4 regions of the Actinoplanes sp. URMC 104 genome follow, and region 4 is predicted to be linked to each of the others. Evidence: riboswitches for the same ligand, from Rfam matches in the RefSeq annotation. Region 4 holds a riboswitch; each other region holds the start of a gene.
The links. Region 4 has a riboswitch for cyclic di-AMP ahead of ACSNN8_RS15225 (coiled-coil domain-containing protein). Riboswitches for the same ligand answer to the same signal wherever they lie in the genome.

Region 1 (4,189 bases), 230 kb from region 4:
GTTCGTAGGGTGTCTGGCCGTCCAGGGCGCCGTGTGGGCGGTGGTAGTTGTAGTAATCCTCCCATTCGCGCAGCTTGTCGTTGAAGACGCCGGTGTCGTCGATGACGACGCCTTCGAGCATGCGGTAGAACTCTTCGGCGTCGATGCGGTGGGACCGTTCGACCTTGCCGTTGAGGTGCGGCGATGCGGGTTTGATGTAGGTGTGGGCGATGCCTTGGTCGAGCACGTGCCAGTGGAACTGGGTCTGGAACTCGGCACCGTTGTCGGTCTGGATGACCTCCACCCGAAACGGCAGGCGTTGCAGCACGTAGTCGAGGAACTGGATGGCGGTCTTCTGATCGCATCGCGGGTAGATGCGCAGCACGCGCAGCCGGGTGCAGTCGTCGATCGCGGTGAACTGGTAGTACCTGGCACGGCGGCGTTGCTTGGGTAGCCGGCCTGATACCGGCGCTGTGCCGGCCGCGGGGTCGGCGGGCAGGCCGATCGGCTCGATGAACTTGACGTCGATCTGGAGCCGGTTGCCGGGAAGTGGTTTCTCGTAACGTTTCCAGCGTTTCTCGCGGCTGGTGTAGCGCTGCGAGGCGGGCAGCCGGTTGAGGCCGAGGCGGACCAGGATGTTGTAGATCGCCGAGCTGGTGATCGTGATGTCGTGGTATCGCTTGAGATACATCTGGATCTTCACCGGGCCGAAGTGATAGTTCTGCCGCAGGTAGACGATCTTGTTGACGATGTCGGCATGCGTCGCGGTCGGGCAGTGGTGCGGGGCGCTCGAGCGATCGCGCAGGCCGGTGAGGCCTTCGTCCTGGTAGCGGCGCAGCCATTTGTAGTAGGTCGGCCGGCTGATGCCGTAGTAGCGGCAGGTGCGGGCGACGTTGCCGGTGACTTCTTCAACGTGCCGCAGAACCGCCAGGCGATGCTGTGCCTGACGGTCCAGCTTCTGGTCCATCGACGGGGGCATAAGTCTCCAACGATCGGAGACCCGAAGTGTTAACAACCTCTGGCAGTTTTAGAGCTAGGCCAGGTGGCCGCGCAACGTCGCCGCCTCGGCCTCCAGCCGCTGCGCGTGCTCGGCACGGCCGAGCGCCCGGTAGTCGGCGGCCGCCTGCTCCCGCTCGTCCGCCTCGGCGCGGACGATGCGGGCCACGTCGTCCTCGGTGAGCACCCGGCGGGCCACCTCGGTCGCGCCCGCGCCGACGGGCGCCTCCTCGATCGCGAGTCCCCGTCCGCCGTCGGCCGGCGCCACCGCCTCGGCGTTGTCGATGGCGGCGAGCGTCGCCCGCAGGGCCGAGACCGCGGCCCGGTCCCCGGCCTTCATGGCCGCCGGCAGTGCCGTGCGCAGCCTCTCCCGCAGAGTCATGCGCGAGACGCTAGCCGATCCGCCTCAGTCCGACGACCTGGTTTGCACCGGGCCCGACAGCGCGAGCCGCTGCCCCGGATAGATGCGGTCCGGATCGGACAGCACGCCGGCGTTGAGGCGGTGCAGCGTACGCCAGCCGCCCGCCACCCCGGTCTGCGCCGCGATAGTCGCCAGCGTCTCCCCGGCGCGGACGACGTGATAGCGCGCCGAGCTGCCGGCGCTGACGGTCCGGTACTGCTTGGCCGACCCGGCGCGCCGGCCGCAGGAGGGCCAGGCGCCCAGCCCCTGGCCGCGCCGGACGCGCTCGGCGACGAGGATCTGTTCGTCGCGGCTGGCCTGGTCGGCGGTGCCGGCGAACCGCGAACCGCCGTACGCCCGCCAGGTGCTGCGGCTGAACTGCAGGCCGCCGTAGTAGCCGTTGCCCGTGTTGATGCTCCAGTTGCCGCCCGACTCGCAGTGCGCGATGGCGTCCCAGTTGACGTCGGAGGCGGGCGACGGCGCCGCGGCGGCCGGTGTGACGACCGGTGCGGCCAGTGCGGTGAGGCCCGCCGCGGCCAGAACCAGCGCGACGCGGGCAGGATTGCAGACTCGTGCCATGACAGGTTGCCCTCCACGCCTGCGAGGTGAGCTGTCGGGTTCGGGCTGAGGTGCCCGGCCGCGTACGTGCGGCTTCACCCCGAGGCGCGCGGGCGCGCCGAGGAACGTGGGTCCCCCGCTCCATGCCGTGGGTGTGAGTCCCGCCGGGCGGCGGCAGGATTAGGCGTTCCGCCCGCGGGGTCCGCGCTCTTCGCGGACAGGGCCGGCGGGGCCTCGAGGAGCCCGGCACCGGCCGATTCGTACGGGATCAATGGGTCTGAGACTAGCTGTGGCGAGCGGTTTATGAGGCGCTGATGCAAAATCCACAACCATGAGCGACCGCGTCCGCGAGCACGATATCGTCGTCTACGGGGCCACCGGGTTCGTCGGCGTCATCACCGCGCGCTACCTCGCCGAGCACGCGCCGGCGGGCACGCGCGTGGCCCTGGCCGGCCGTTCCGGGCAGCGGCTGGCCGACGTCCGGGGGCAGCTCGGCGTCGACTGGCCGACCGTCGTGGCCGACGCCGCCGACGGCGAGGCGCTGTCCCGGCTGGCTGCCTCGGCCCGGGTCGTGATCACCACCGTCGGTCCCTACCTGCGGTACGGCAAGCAGCTGGCGCGCGCGTGCGCCGAGGCGGGCACCGACTACGTCGACCTGACCGGCGAGGTGGTGTTCGCCCGCGAGAGCATCGACGGCAACCACGAGATCGCACGCCGCACGGGCGCCCGCATCGTGCACTCCTGCGGGTTCGACTCCGTTCCGTCCGACCTCGGCGTCCACGTCCTCGCTCAGCGGGTCGCGGCCGACGGCGCCGGCGAGCTCACCGACACCACCATGGTCGTGACCAGCCTGCGCGGCGGCGTCAGCGGGGGCACGGTCGACACGTTGCGCACCCAGCTGGACGTGGTGCGCGACGATCGCCGGCTGCGGCGGATCGCCGCCGGGCCGTACTCGCTGAGCCCCGACCGCGCCGCCGAACCCGACCTGGGCCGCCAGGGCGACGTGGCCACCGTCCGGGGCGCCGACGTCCATCCCCGCCTGCGCGGCACCCTCGCGCCGTTCTTCATGGCCTCCTACAACACCCGCGTGGTGCGCCGCAGCAACGCCCTGCGCGACTGGCGGTACGGCCGCCGCTTCCGCTACCGCGAGCTGATGAGCGTCGGCGCGTCCCCGCTCTCGCCGCTGCTCGCCAACGGCGTGCGGCTGGGCCTCGGCGCGCTGGTCGCGGGCATGATGCTGCCGCCGACGCGGTTCGTGCTCGACCGCGTGCTGCCCAAGCCGGGCAGCGGGCCGGACGAGCGGGTCCAGCGCGACGGCCACTTCACGTGCGACTTCTTCACCACCACGACGACCGGCGCGCGCTACACGGCCCGCTTCCGGGCGAACGGCGATCCCGGCTACGCGGCCACGGCGGTCATGCTCGCGGAGTCGGCGCTTGCCCTGGTGTACGACCGGGAGGCGCTCCCACCCTCGGACGGCGGTGTGCTGACCCCGGCCACCGCCCTCGGCGACGCGCTGGTCACCCGGCTGCGCGCCGCCGGCATGGAGATCACGGCCGCGCCGGCGTAGGGACCGTCAGAGCGACGTGGCGCTGCCGACCAGGGCCAGGGCGATGCCGGTCAGGTGCTCGGCGAGCTGGTCGGGGTCGCCGGGCATGTCCTGCGAGATCCAGTGGATGATCACTTCGCTGAGGCCCGCCACGAGGGCGAGCAGCGTCCGGTCGTACGCCAGCCGGTCCTTGGGCTCTCCGGTCGCGCGCCGCAGCACCTTCGCCACGAACTGGGCGTCCTCGCGCAGCACCCCGCGGCGGCGGGTCTCCATGCGCGGCGCGTTCACGTAGATCACGCGGGCGCTCTCGGGGTGGCTGCGCAGCATGCCGACCAGCGCGTGAAGCGCCGGGCCGAACACCTCGGCCAGGTTCGCCGGCTGCTCCGGCACGGCCGCCGCGATGCCGCTCAGCAGCCACTCGTTCTGTTCGCGGTTGACCTTCAGCAGCAGATCGGCCCGATCGTCGAAATGCTCGTAGAAGTACCTTTTGGACACCTTCGCGGCGGCGCACACGTCGGCCACCGTGACGTCCTCGTAGTCGCGCGTGCCGAACAGGTGCACCGCGGCCGCCACGATCCGGTCGCGCCGCTCGCTGGACCGCTGCTGGCGAGAGCGCCCGGCGTAGGTCTCACCCCGCCGAGGCGCCACCGTGGTTCGTTCCTCCACGACGACAACGTTACGACTCCGCCGTCACACCCACCCGTCGA
Region 2 (4,189 bases), on a different contig from region 4:
GAGCGCCGTCGCCGCGCCGCCGGCCAGCGTGAGCCAGGCGCCGAGACGGGCCAGGACGCGGTACGCCGGGTCGGCCGCGAGCCGCCAGACGCCGAGCGCCAGCAGCAGCGCGCCGCCCACCATGACCGCGCCCGCGATGGTGTGCGGGAACGCCGCCAGGTTGACCTTGTTGAGCAGCAGGTCGGCGAACGAGGTGAGCCGGGCCCGGCCGGTGTCCGGGTCCAGGGCGTACGCGACGGGGTTCTGCATGAAGGAGTTGGCCGCCAGGATGATGAACGCCGACAGCAGCGTGCCCACGGCGACGATCACGATGCACGCGGTGTGGATCGCGCGGGGCAGCCGGTCCCAGCCGAAGTACCAGAGCGCCAGGAACGTCGCCTCGAGAAAGAACGCCAGCATGCCCTCGATCGCCAGCGTGGGCCCGAAGACGTCGCCGTAGAAGTTCGCGAAGGCGCTCCAGCCGAGCCCGAACTGGAACTCCTGGACGAGTCCGGTGACCACGCCGACCGCGAACGTGACGATCAGCAGCTTGCCGACGAACTTCGTCAGGTGCAGGAAGTGCTCGCGCCTGGTGCGCAGCCACGCGAGCTGCAGGCCGGCGGCGGTCGCGGCCAGGCTGATCGACAGCGGCACGAAGAAGTAGTGGTAGATCGTCACGACCGCGAACTGCAGCCGGGTCAGGTCCAGAACGTCCATGGGAGCCCCCTCTACGACGTCTCGTAGTAGATACTACGCCTCGTAGTACGACGCGGCGCAGTAGAGGCGGTATGCTCGGTCACATGGCTCTCGGGGACCTGGAACGCGAGGTCATGACGCAGTTGTGGGACGCCGGTGAGCCGCTCACCGTGCGGCAGGTGCACGAGCGCCTGAGCCGTCAGCGCGATCTGGCCTACACGACGGTGATGACCGTGCTCGACCGCTTGGCGAAGAAGGGCGTGGTCACGCAGCAGAAGGCGGACCGCGCCTACCGGTACGCCCCGGCGCAGACCCGCGAGGAGATGACCGCCTCGGTCATGCTCGACGCGCTGACCGCCAGCGACAACCAGGACGCCGCCCTCGCGTACTTCGTCGGGCAGCTCCCGCCGGAGGCCCTCAAGGCCGCCATCGAAGCCGCCAGACGCCACGGATGACCGCGCTCCTGCTGGGCGCGCTCGGCCTGACCCTCTCGCTGGTCGTGCCGGGCGTCCTGGCGAACGCGCGCTGGCCCGACCGGGCCCCGGCCGCCGCTGTCGTGCTCTGGCAGTCGATCACGCTGACCGCCGTGCTGGCCGCCCTCGGCGTCGTGCTCGCCGCGCCCGAGGAGGTCACCCGCGCCGCCGGGTCGGGCAAGCCGGTCGCCGAGGCCGCGCTCATCGGCGCGCTCGCGGTCGCCGCGCTGATCATCCTGCGGCTGCTGGTCTCGCTGATCGGGGTCACCCGCCGGTCGCGGGCCCGCCGGGCCCGGCACCGCATGCTGGTCGACCTGCTCGACCGCGCGGAGCAGCACCGCGAGCTGGGCCCGGGAAACCTGCGGGTGCTCGACGGGGCGCTGCCGCTGGCCTACTGCGTGCCCGGCCGCCGGCCGCGGGTGGTGCTCAGCAACGGCGTGCTCGAGGTGCTCGACCGCGAGCAGATCGACGCGGTGCTCGCGCACGAGCAGACCCACCTGCGACAGCGGCACGACGTGGTGATGGAGTCGTTCACCGCGTTCTACCGCGCGGTGCCGCGGCCGCTGCGCAGCCGGCTGCCGCTCGACGCCGTCAACCTGCTGCTCGAGATGGTCGCCGACGACGCCGCCCGGCGCCGGGTCGGGGCGGAGCCGCTGCGGGCCGCGCTGGAGCGGCTGACCGACGCGGTGCCCCTCGCGGAGGACGTGGCACCCGGCGGCACCGGTGAGGCGCGCCACCGGCGGCTCGAACGGCTGGCCGCGTCGCACCATCCGTCCGTCGCTCTCACCGTCGCCGCGGGGGCCGCCGCGGTCGGCCTGTTGGTGTTACCCACCGTGATCCTGGTGCTGCCCTGGCTCGACCGCGCGCTCGAAGCCTGGCCGCTCTAGTGACTATGCGTATATGTAAGAGCGCATACAGTTTTCCCTCCGGAGCGCCTTCAGTTCGGCTCTAGATGGGGAGTACGGTGTTGTCCGGTCCGCCCAGCCCCCATCGTCCACCCGGTCGATCTGGCGGATCACCGCCCAATCGCCGGCAACGGCGAGCCGGGGACCCGAGCAGTTGGGGTGAAGCCGCGGTATGCCCGCGGCCGGGCGCGCTTCCCGTCCGAACCCGTCAGCTAACCCGGTCGGCGGCACGAGGGAAGAAAGGACAACCCACCCACGTGCGTCGCGCCGCAGTAGTGCGCAGCCTCGTCTGCGCCGCAGCCGCGGTCGGGATCATCTTCTCCGGACCCGCCGTCGCGCAGGCAACACCCTCGCCCTCGTCCGTCGAGGAGCAGATCGACAAGCAGTGGAACCAGCTCGAACCGGTCATCGAGCAGTACAACGACGTGCACGGCAAGCTGCTCAAGAACCGCGCCCAGCAGAAGAAGCTCGCCGCCCAGCTGACACCGCTCCAGGTGCAGGTGGACGTCGCGATGCAGCAGGTACGCGGGCTCGCCGTCGACGCGTACAAGCAGGGCGCGCCCAACGCGCTCAACGCCATGGTCATCAGCGGCACGCCGACCGGGCTGACCGACAAGCTGATGTACCTCGACCAGCTCGCCCGCGGCCAGCAGGAACAGATCGCCGACGTGGCCGCGCTGCGCGACAAGCTCGCGGCGACCAAGGCCGACCTCGACGTGGTCACCAAGTCGATCGCCGCGCGCGACGTCGACCTGGCGAAGCGCAAGAAGGCGATCGAGACCAAGATCACGTCGCTGCAGAAGCTGCGCATCCAGGCGTACGGCTCGGTGAACGCCGACGACGGCCCGCTGCGGCTCGGCCCGTGCCCCGTCGACTACACCAACGACAAGGGCGGCCGGGCGGCGCAGAAGGCGTGCGACCTGATCGGCAAGCCTTACGTCTTCGGTGCGGCCGGCCCCAGCTCGTACGACTGCTCCGGTCTCACCCAGGAGGCGTGGGGCAGCGTCGGCGTGCACCTGGACCACTACACGAAGGACCAGTGGAACCAGGGCAGGCCGGTGTCAGCCGACGAGTTGCAGCCCGGTGACCTGGTGTTCTACTTCCCCGGAAGCCTGCACCACGTCGCCATCTACATCGGCGGCGGCATGGTGGTGCACGCGCCGCACACCGGCGACCACGTACGGATGGCCAAGATCGACGGCAACCCGATCGCCGGCTACCGACGACCGGGCTGACGATCCGCCGCTCCACCCCCGAAGGCCGCCGAGGCGTACGCTCCGGCGGCCTTCGTGCTTCCCGGCAGCCTCCAGCTCTCCCGGCGGCCCTCGTTCTTGTCGGCGGCCTCTGCTCTTCCCGGCGGCCTTCGGTCCTCCTACCGGGCGCGGGCATAATGCCCTGTCATGAGCGACTCGCCGCTGATCGACAGCCTCACCGCGGCCGTCGAGGCCCGCCCCGACGACCTCCCCTTGCGCCTGCACCTGGCCGAGCTGCTGCTCGCCGCGGGCCGCGGCGCAGAGGCGATCGGCCACGCCGCTCAGGTGCTCGCCCGCGAGCCCGCCAACGGGACCGCCCAGAAGCTGATGTCCTCCGCCCTCGCCACCCCTCCGGCCGCCGGTCCTCCTTCCGCGCTGCCTCCCGCTGCCGGTCCTTTCTCCGCGCCGCCTCCCTCTTCCGTCCCGCCGTTCCCCCCGCCTTCCGCCTCCCCATCCCCTTCCTCGCCGCCCTCCTCCCCGCTGCCCCCTTCCTCGCCGCCGCCTTCGCCCACGCCATCTCCTTCCTCGCCGCCGCCCCCTTCCCCTTCCGCCCCGCCGCCCTCCTCCCCGATTCCCCCCTCCTCCCCGGGCGGCGTTGACTGGGATGCGATGGAGCAGGAGTTCGGCGACGTCGTGCCGCCGCGGTTCTCGCACGAACGCGAGCCCGTGCGGGGCCACGAGGACCGCACCTTCGACGTTGAGAAGTCGACGATCACGCTGGCCGACGTGGGCGGCATGCAGGAGGTCAAGAAGCGGCTCGAGATCTCGTTCCTGGGCCCGCTGAAGAACCCCAAGCTGCGCTCGCTGTTCGGCAAGAGCCTGCGCGGCGGGCTGCTGCTCTACGGGCCGCCCGGCTGCGGCAAGACGTTCCTGGCGCGCGCCG
Region 3 (4,189 bases), on a different contig from region 4:
CAGCGTTCCTGCCCCTTGGTGATCACGACACCTCCCGCCAGCTCATCACGGAACTTCGCCGGAAGGATCAGCCGCCCCTTGTCGTCGAGGCGCGGGGTGTGCGTGCCGAGGAACATCGGCCCTCACCCCCTGCCCTTGGCGGTTCGCGGTCCGCCTGTCAACTCGGGCCGGCAGGTCCCTCAGGTCAGTTCGACTCTCGGCCCTGCCACTGCGCTCCACTCTACTCCACTTCCCTCCACCCGCAAGCCGATTGGACGGGTTCGCGAACCCGCTTCACAGAAGAAACCGCAGCTCAACGACGTGGATGGGAAGTGGAGGGGAAGAGCATGATCAACCCCGTCCGGTTTCCGACATCCTGCCGTCCCCCTCGGAGAGAACCGGCACGAACACGCCCAAACCTCCCACCGACGGATGGTGTCAACCCCCGCGCGGGAGGAAAGTGGAGGGCCGCGTGGAGGGTTGTGGAGGATCACGGAGACGCTCGTGGAGGATCACGGGGACCGCTCGTCGAGGATCACGGAGACCGCTCGTCGAGGATCACGAGAAGCGTGAGCCGGGGCGCGGCTCGACCCTGCAAGCAGAGCCGGCCTCAGCACGGCCGGCGTTACGGGGTCCCGCCCCGGAAGCGAGCGGGCCGCTCGAAGGCGCCGGCGCGCTCGCGGACGGTGCGACCGTCCGCGGGAGACGACAGTGGGGCGCGACCGAACCGGTCGCGCCCCACTGAGTCGGTGATGCAAGCCGCCGTCAGGCCAGGCGACGCACCACGTAGTTCGAGCCGATCATCTTGCGCTTCGAGACCCGCGCACCGGTGTGCGGGGAGTCGTACATGTAGCCGCTGCCGGCGTAGATGCCGGCGTGGTACCCGTACGAGCCGTTGCGGAAGATGATGAGGTCGCCGACCTGCTTGTTGGACTTGGCGACCGACTTGCCGTAGTTCTGCTGCGAGTTGGCCTTGTGCGGCAGCTTCTTGCCGACGGCCTTGCGGTAGACCCACAGCGTGTAACCCGAGCAGTCGAAGCGGGACGGGCCGGCCGCGCCGAACTTGTAGAGCGACCCGACGTGCTTCTTGGCCTCGTTGATGATCTTCGCCCGGGCGGGCGACGACTTCGGCTTGACGACGACGTTGAACTGGCCGCCGCCGTTCGCCTTGTAGGTCGGCGTGCCCACGTAGTAGGCGCGCATCCGGCCGCTGGCGTGCGGCTCACCGGTCAGCGTGACGCTGCCCGACTTGCCGAGGCTCTTGGCCGTGAAGTTGACCCACTTGCCCTTGCGGAGCGCCTGGAGACGGACCGTCCCCGAGGTGACCACCTTGCCGTTGGTGGGGTTGATGAACTTGGCGGTCAGCTTGACCTTGCCGCCATAGGTCACCGTCCGCGTCGAGATCGACGAGCGGACCGAGGGCTTGATCTTGGCGCTGGCCGCAGCCTTGGCGACAGGAGCGGCGCTGGCGGCCGAGGGGGCCAGCAGCTGGCCTGCGCAGAGGCACAGACCCAGAGACAGTGCGATCACACCGGTGCCGGCCGTGCGGCGACCCCGGCTCGAACTGTGTTCGTGCACGGTAGAGATATCCCTCCGGCACGCCTGCGAGGTTAGCTGTCGGGTTCGGGCGGGAAGGTTGCCCGGCCACGCAAGCGCGGCTTCACCCCGAGGTTGCTCCGTGGTTCGCCACCGGAGCGGGTGGCGCGGAGCGGACCAGTAGTGGGTCCCCCGTCCCTGCCCCCGTATGCCTTTGTGGTTGGTGCGTGGTGCTCGGGTGGTCGCGTTGACCGGCCCGGGGCAGGGCTCGGCGTGAACCGGGTCTTCGCGAGTCGGCGAGCGGGTGCCGCCGGCCAGACCTTGCTACCTCAAATTTCGAAGCCGCGGGAGATCCGATTCGACTACTCAGCGTGTTTGGCATGAAGGACACTGTCCGATTTGCTACCGACCGGCGAGAAATGCCATGACGACAAGTAGTAGGAGAACTACAAATCGTAGAAGGTTACGCGTGAATCAGAACACATTATTGGCAGGAACCGAACGAGTGACCGAGGTCCCACATTCACTCTCCCGCAGTTTAAACCTCTTTCACCGGCCAAAATGTGCTCCGCCGAATCGTTGATCTCAATGCCCTTCCGTACGCGGCCGGACGGGCCGCCGGAACCGGGCTTGCGGCAACTCGACGTAACCTCCCGTTCCGGTACCCTCGTCTCCCGTGACGGACGGGAAGATGCCCCTGCGCGCCAAGGTCGCGACCTCAGTGTCCAAGACCGCGGCCGCGCTCTCGAGGGCCGCGGGACGCGGCGACGGCTCGGTCATCGGCGGGTGGATCGGCCTGAAGATCGACCCCGACCTGCTGGGCCACCTGGCGGCCGGCCGCGCGATCGCGCTGGTCTCCGGCACCAACGGCAAGACCACCACCACCCGGCTGGCGGCCGCCGCGCTCGGCGTGCTCGGCCCGGTGGCCACCAACTCCTTCGGCGCCAACATGCCCACCGGGCACACCTCGGCGCTGGCCAAGGCGGGCGCCACCCCGTTCGCGGTGCTCGAGGTCGACGAGCACTACCTGGCCCGGGTCATCGACGAGACCAGCCCCCGGGTGGTCGCGCTGCTCAACCTCTCGCGCGACCAGCTCGACCGGGCCAAGGAGGTCGCGATGATGGCGCAGATGTGGCGCACCGCGCTCGCCGGGCACCCCGACGTGGCCGTGGTCGCCAACGCCGACGACCCGATGGTGGTGTGGGCGGCCCGCGGCTCGCAGCACGTCACGTGGTTCAGCGCCGGGCAGCGCTGGACCGACGACTCATGGGTCTGCCCCGAGAGCGGCGACCCGATCGAGCGCGCCAACGGCGACTGGTGGTGCACCGGCTGCCCGCTGCGCCGGCCGCAGGCCCAGTGGCGCGTCGAGGAGGACGGCGTGGTCGACCCGCGCGGCGACTGGCACCTGGTGAAGCTGCAACTGCCCGGCACGGTCAACCTCGGCAACGCGGCGACCGCGCTGGCCGTGGCCGCCGCGTTCGGCGTACGCCCGATCGAGGCCCTTCCCCGGCTCGCGACGGTCGCCTCGGTGGCCGGCCGCTACGCCCAGGTCGACCGCGACGGGCGCAACATCCGCCTGCTGCTCGCGAAGAACCCGGCGAGCTGGCTCGAGGCGTTCGACATGGCCGAGCAGGCCCCGACGCTGCTCTCCATCAACGCCCGCGACCCCGACGGCTTCGACACCTCGTGGCTCTACGACGTCGACTTCTCGCCCCTGGGTGACCGGCCGGTGCTGATCACCGGCGACCGGGCGTACGACCTGGCCGTGCGCCTCGAGGTGAATGGAATCGCCTTCCGGCACGTGTTGAGTTTCGACGAGGCGGTCAGCACCGTGCCCATGGGCCGCCTCGAAGTGATCGCCAACTACACGGCGTTCCAGGACATCCGAGCGGAGTTGGACCGTGTCAACTGAAGCTTTGCGGATCGTCTGGATCTACCCTGACCTGCTCTCCACGTACGGCGACCGCGGCAACCTGCTGATCCTGGCCCGCCGCGCGGCGATCCGGGGCATCCCGGTGGAGACGTACGCGGTCCGGTCCGACCAGCCGATGCCCTCCACCGCCGACATCTACCTCATCGGCGGCGGCGAGGACGGCCCGCAGGCGCTCGCCGCCCAGCGGCTGATCGCCGACGGCGGCCTGCACCGGGCGGTCAACCAGGGCGCCGCGGTGCTGGCCATCTGCGCCGGTTACCAATTGTTCGGCCACTCGTTCTTCGCCAAGGGGGCCAAGTGCCCCGGCCTGGGCCTGCTCGACCTGCACTCCGACCGCGGCGAGACCCGCGCGGTCGGCGAGATCCGCGGCGACATCGACCCGCGGCTGGGCCTGCCCCCGCTGAGCGGTTTCGAGAACCACGGCGGTCGCACGCACCTGGGCCCCGGGGTCGCCCCGCTGGCGCGGGTGACTGCCGGAATTGGCAACGACGGTCAAACGGAGGGAGCATGGCACGGCAAGATCCTGGGAACCTACTCCCACGGGCCCGCGCTCGCTCGCAACCCAGCTATAGCCGATCTGCTACTGCGATGGGCGACCGGCGCGGATAGTCTTGCCCCGGTCGACGACACGTGGACCGACCGGCTGCGTGCCGAAAGGCTCGCCGCCGCCGGCGCCTGAAATCCTGACCCGACGAGCACTGGGCGGTATTCCTGCATGACTGACACCCTGATCGCCCCGCG
Region 4 (4,189 bases):
ACATCCGGCAGCTCATCCCCTACATCCTGCGCATCTGGATGTACGGGTCCGCGGTGCTCTACCCGGTCACGTTCTTCCAGGAGCGGCTGCACGGCTGGCAGCTCACGCTGGTCGAGGCCAACCCGCTGCTGATCTTCATCGAGCTGATGCGGCACGCGCTGATGGAGGACGTCGAGCTCGCGGGGTCGGCGCCGATGCTCTGGGCCGGCGCGCTGATCTGGACCGCGCTCGTCGGCTTCGGCGGTTACGTGTACTTCTGGCGCGGAGAGAAGGGCTACGGCCGTGGCTGACCAGCGGGAACCGACCGTCATCGCGGACAACGCGCACATCGTCTACCGCATCTACGGCTCGGTGGCGCCGGGCGCGAACACGCCGCTGGCCAGCTTCAAGCGCATCATCACGGGCAAGAAGAGCGCGGCCGTCCGCGAGGTGCACGCGGTCAAGGGCGTCAGCTTCGTGGCCTACAAGGGCGAGGCGATCGGCCTGATCGGCACCAACGGCTCCGGCAAGTCGACGCTGCTGCGGGCGATCGCCGGCCTGCTGCCGGTGGAGCGCGGCGGCGGCATCTACGCGGCCGGCCAGCCGTCACTCCTGGGAGTGAACGCGGCGCTGATGAACGACCTCTCCGGCGAGCGCAACGTCGAGCTGGGCTGCCTCGCGATGGGCATGTCGCCCGCCGACGTCAAGGCGCAGACGGCCGACATCATCGAGTTCTCCGGCATCAACGACCGCGGCGACTTCAGCTCGCTGCCGATGAAGACGTACTCGTCCGGCATGTCGGCGCGGCTGCGGTTCTCGATCGCCGCGGCGAAGAAGCACGACGTGCTGCTGATCGACGAGGCGCTGGCCACCGGCGACGCGAAATTCCGCAAGCGCAGCGAGCAGCGGGTGCGCGACCTGCGCAAGGAGGCCGGCACGGTGTTCCTGGTCAGCCACAGCGAGCAGTCGATCCGGGACACCTGCGAGCGCACCATCTGGCTCGAGTCCGGCGTGATCCGCGCGGACGGCCCCACCGACGACGTGATGAAGGAGTACGAGACCTACGTCAACAAGTAAGCCTCGTACCCCCTCGCGAGGTCAGCGCACTGATAAATGCACGTGGTTGGTGTGGTCGCTGGACGGGTCGCCGTTGCCGCGGGAGTACGCCTTCCAGCCGCTCGAGGGCAGCCAGATGCGTTTGAACCAGATGACGTAGAGCACGCCCAGCCGGTCCGAGTTGTTGATGAAGTAGTTGGCCAGGTTGGTCCCGTACGTCTTGTCACCACCCGACGCGACGCCGCCGAACCCCTTCTTCTCGGCGGCGAAGTCGCACGCCTGGCCCTTGGGGTGCTCGCCGCTGTTCTGCTCGCGGAAACATGCGACATAGCGGGTGAAGCCCGCCTTCTGCGCCTGCTTGAGAGCGTGCAGCGTGCGCGGGGTCAGGCAGCCGCTGGTGGTGGGGTCGTCCTCGGTGCAGCCCTCGTCCCGCAGCGAGCCGTCCGAGCTGCGCGGCGCCGGAGTGGCCTTGGCCTGCGAGCCGCCGCCGCTCGATCCGCCGCTGGACCCGCCGCTCGTGCCGCCGCCGGGCGGATCGGCGTCCTCGCCGGTGTTGGCGGCCTTGAGCGCGGCCTCGGCCTGCACCTTGCGCTTGGCCATCAGGTTGACCTGCTTGAGCTGGTTGCGCACCTCGGCGTCGATGGCCAGTTTCGCGCGCTGCTGCCCGTCGCGGGTCGCCTTGAGCGCGGCCAGCGCCGCGTTCTCCTTGACCGCGACGGTCTCGAGCGTCTGGGCGCGGTCGAGGAAGTCGCCGGAGGAGCTCGCCTGCAGCAGGGCGCTCATCGGTCCCAGCCGGCCGGTCCGGTAGGACTGCTGGATGATGTCGTCGATCGCCGCCTGTTTCGGGCCCACCTGGCCCTCGAGCTCCTTGAGCCGGGCGGCCAGCTGGGACTGCCGCGTGCGCGACCGGGCCAGCGCCTCCTTGGCCTCGACGTAGCCCCGGGAGGCCGCCTCGAGCTGCTGGATCAGGGTTCTGGGTGCGCCCTCGCCGTCGTCGCCGCTGTCGCCGGGCGCCGCGGCGGCCGGACCGGCCACCGCCAGAGTCAGCCCGGAGATGGCGACGAGGAGCGCGAGCAGTGCCGCCGAACGTCGGCGGACAGTGTTATGCCGCACAACCTTTCCTTCCGTCGGCCGCCGACCGAGTTAGCTGACGGGTTCGGGACGGAAGTGATCCCTACCGCGCGAGCGCGGATTCACCCCGGAAAAACGGTTGGTTCCCCGGCTCGCCCGCGGGCGATTAGGCGGCGGTCCCCTGGGGGTGGAGACCGCCCCCGACCATACCGACTCCATCGAATGATCGACAGTTATCGCACGCACCGCAATTCGCCCGCGACGGCACGTGACGGCAATTACGGAATGTGTCGGAGTGACTACGAAATAGCCATTCCTGAAGACTGAAGCGGCGCAAAGTCTCGGGTAAACTGGCCGCCGGTTCTGCCACGGAGGCACCGCCCCCGAGGTGCCGGCAGGCCACCGCCCAATCGCCGCGAGGCGAGCCGGGGAACCAGGTCAGTGGGGTGCATCCGCGCGAGCGGTAGGGATCGCTTCCGTCCCGAACCCGTCAGCTAACCCGGTCGGCGGTTTACCGGAAGGAACTGCATTGACCGTACGACCCCGCCGGTGGCTGACACTTGCCCTGGCGCCGCTCGTGGCCTTGTCTTTCCTGGCCGCACCCGCTTCCCCGGCGAGCGCCGAGCCGGGTGGCAGCACCTCGACGAGCCCCGACGAGTCGGGCGGATCGGTCGGCAAGAACAACGCCACCCTGGACGACGTGCTCGAGTCGTCGAACCGTCGCTTCGTCGCCGCCAAGGCCGCGGTGACGAAATCCACGGCGGCGCAGAAAAGACTGGCCGCCGAGATCAAGACCGCGGAGGCGCGGCGCCTGGCGCTGCTGCCCGAGGTCAACGCGATCGCCGGCCAGCAGTACCGCACCGGCCACCTCGGCGCCGCCGGCTTCCTGCTCGGCAGCCAGAACTCCGACGACTTCCTCGCCAAGGCGGTCTCGCTCGAAGAGATCAACGCCATGCAGGACCGCAAGCTGGCCGAGCTCAACAAGGCGATCGACGACGTCAACAAGGCCAAGGCCGCGCTCGACGCCGAGGTGCGCAAGCAGCAGACCAACCTCGTCGCGATGAAGAAGCAGAAGGACGCGGCCGACGACGCGCTCGCGCTGGTCGGCGGCGAGAGCCTCACGCACGGCCTGGTGCTGGCGAACTCGCCCAAGGCCGCCCCGGCGCCGCGCAACTCCGACGGCGGGTTCTCCCCCGAGAGCTGCAACGTCGAGGACCCGACGACCAACGGCTGCATCACCGCGCGGACGTTCCACATGTACAAAGAGGTGAAGAAGGCCGGCTTCGACCGGTTCGTGGGCTGTCACCGCGACGGCGGGCCGTTCGAGCATCCCAAGGGCCGCGCCTGCGACTGGTCGCTGCAGGACAAGGGCTTCGCGGTCGCGCACAACGAGGACATGCGCCGCTACGGCAACAACCTCATGGCGTTCCTGGTGCGCAACGCCGACCGGCTCGGCATCTACTACGTGATCTGGTACAAGCAGATCTGGTTCCCCGCCAGCGGCTGGAAGACGTACCACGGGCCGAGCGCGCACACCGACCACGTGCACGTGTCGCTGCTCTGACCGCCCCGCACACACACGAAAGGGCCCCGGGAGATCCCGGGGCCCTTTTCCGTCGTCGGACGTCAGCTCGTCGCCCGCCGCACCGGCGCGCGACCGGCCGGCTGCTGCGGCGCCGGGCCGACCGGGTGCGGCGGCGGGATCGGCACGACGACCGGCTTGACCTGGGTCACCTCGATCTCCTTGCCGTGGTGCACCAGCGTCAGCCGGGCCGAGCCGCCGCCGTTGCGCAGCGAGTAGGTGACCTCGTCGGGCGTCACGTTGACCCGCAGCCGCAGCCCGCGCCAGAGCAGCGAGAACTCCATGTTGTTGATGCGGCTGGGCAGGCGTGGCGCGAACGACAGCTGGCCGTTGAAGTCGCGCATGCCGCCGAGCCCGGCGACCAGCGAGATCCAGGTGCCGGCCAGCGACGCGATGTGCAGGCCGTCCCGCGAGTTCTGGTGCAGGTCGTGCAGGTCCATCAGCGCGGCCTCGCCCAGGTAGTCGTGGGCCAGCTCGAGGTGGCCCACCTCGGCCGCCATC

Region 1: another riboswitch for cyclic di-AMP. It lies ahead of ACSNN8_RS16315 (transglycosylase family protein); the one in region 4 lies ahead of ACSNN8_RS15225 (coiled-coil domain-containing protein).
Region 2: another riboswitch for cyclic di-AMP. It lies ahead of ACSNN8_RS22635 (NlpC/P60 family protein); the one in region 4 lies ahead of ACSNN8_RS15225 (coiled-coil domain-containing protein).
Region 3: another riboswitch for cyclic di-AMP. It lies ahead of ACSNN8_RS36490 (C40 family peptidase); the one in region 4 lies ahead of ACSNN8_RS15225 (coiled-coil domain-containing protein).

What each region holds. Positions count from the first base shown of each region.
Region 1 is NZ_JBPQTO010000004.1:539,841-544,029, forward strand. It holds gene ACSNN8_RS16305 (IS481 family transposase) at 1-946, opposite strand, end outside; gene ACSNN8_RS16310 (hypothetical protein) at 1,013-1,357, opposite strand; gene ACSNN8_RS16315 (transglycosylase family protein) at 1,382-1,954, opposite strand; cyclic di-AMP (ydaO/yuaA leader) riboswitch at 1,956-2,098, opposite strand; gene ACSNN8_RS16320 (saccharopine dehydrogenase family protein) at 2,265-3,503, shown strand; gene ACSNN8_RS16325 (TetR/AcrR family transcriptional regulator) at 3,510-4,148, opposite strand; gene ACSNN8_RS16330 (hypothetical protein) at 4,159-4,189, opposite strand, start outside.
Region 2 is NZ_JBPQTO010000007.1:208,250-212,438, reverse strand. It holds gene ACSNN8_RS22650 (cytochrome ubiquinol oxidase subunit I) at 1-696, opposite strand, end outside; gene ACSNN8_RS22645 (BlaI/MecI/CopY family transcriptional regulator) at 780-1,130, shown strand; gene ACSNN8_RS22640 (M56 family metallopeptidase) at 1,127-2,035, shown strand; cyclic di-AMP (ydaO/yuaA leader) riboswitch at 2,158-2,296, shown strand; gene ACSNN8_RS22635 (NlpC/P60 family protein) at 2,311-3,288, shown strand; gene ACSNN8_RS22630 (ATP-binding protein) at 3,454-4,189, shown strand, end outside.
Region 3 is NZ_JBPQTO010000011.1:2,315,691-2,319,879, forward strand. It holds gene mraZ (division/cell wall cluster transcriptional repressor MraZ) at 1-116, opposite strand, end outside; gene ACSNN8_RS36490 (C40 family peptidase) at 745-1,509, opposite strand; cyclic di-AMP (ydaO/yuaA leader) riboswitch at 1,564-1,700, opposite strand; gene ACSNN8_RS36495 (MurT ligase domain-containing protein) at 2,207-3,427, shown strand; gene ACSNN8_RS36500 (type 1 glutamine amidotransferase) at 3,417-4,127, shown strand.
Region 4 is NZ_JBPQTO010000004.1:308,806-312,994, reverse strand. It holds gene ACSNN8_RS15240 (ABC transporter permease) at 1-290, shown strand, start outside; gene ACSNN8_RS15235 (ABC transporter ATP-binding protein) at 283-1,056, shown strand; gene ACSNN8_RS15230 (coiled-coil domain-containing protein) at 1,078-2,148, opposite strand; cyclic di-AMP (ydaO/yuaA leader) riboswitch at 2,152-2,289, opposite strand; cyclic di-AMP (ydaO/yuaA leader) riboswitch at 2,500-2,632, shown strand; gene ACSNN8_RS15225 (coiled-coil domain-containing protein) at 2,636-3,670, shown strand; gene ACSNN8_RS15220 (glycoside hydrolase family 65 protein) at 3,733-4,189, opposite strand, start outside.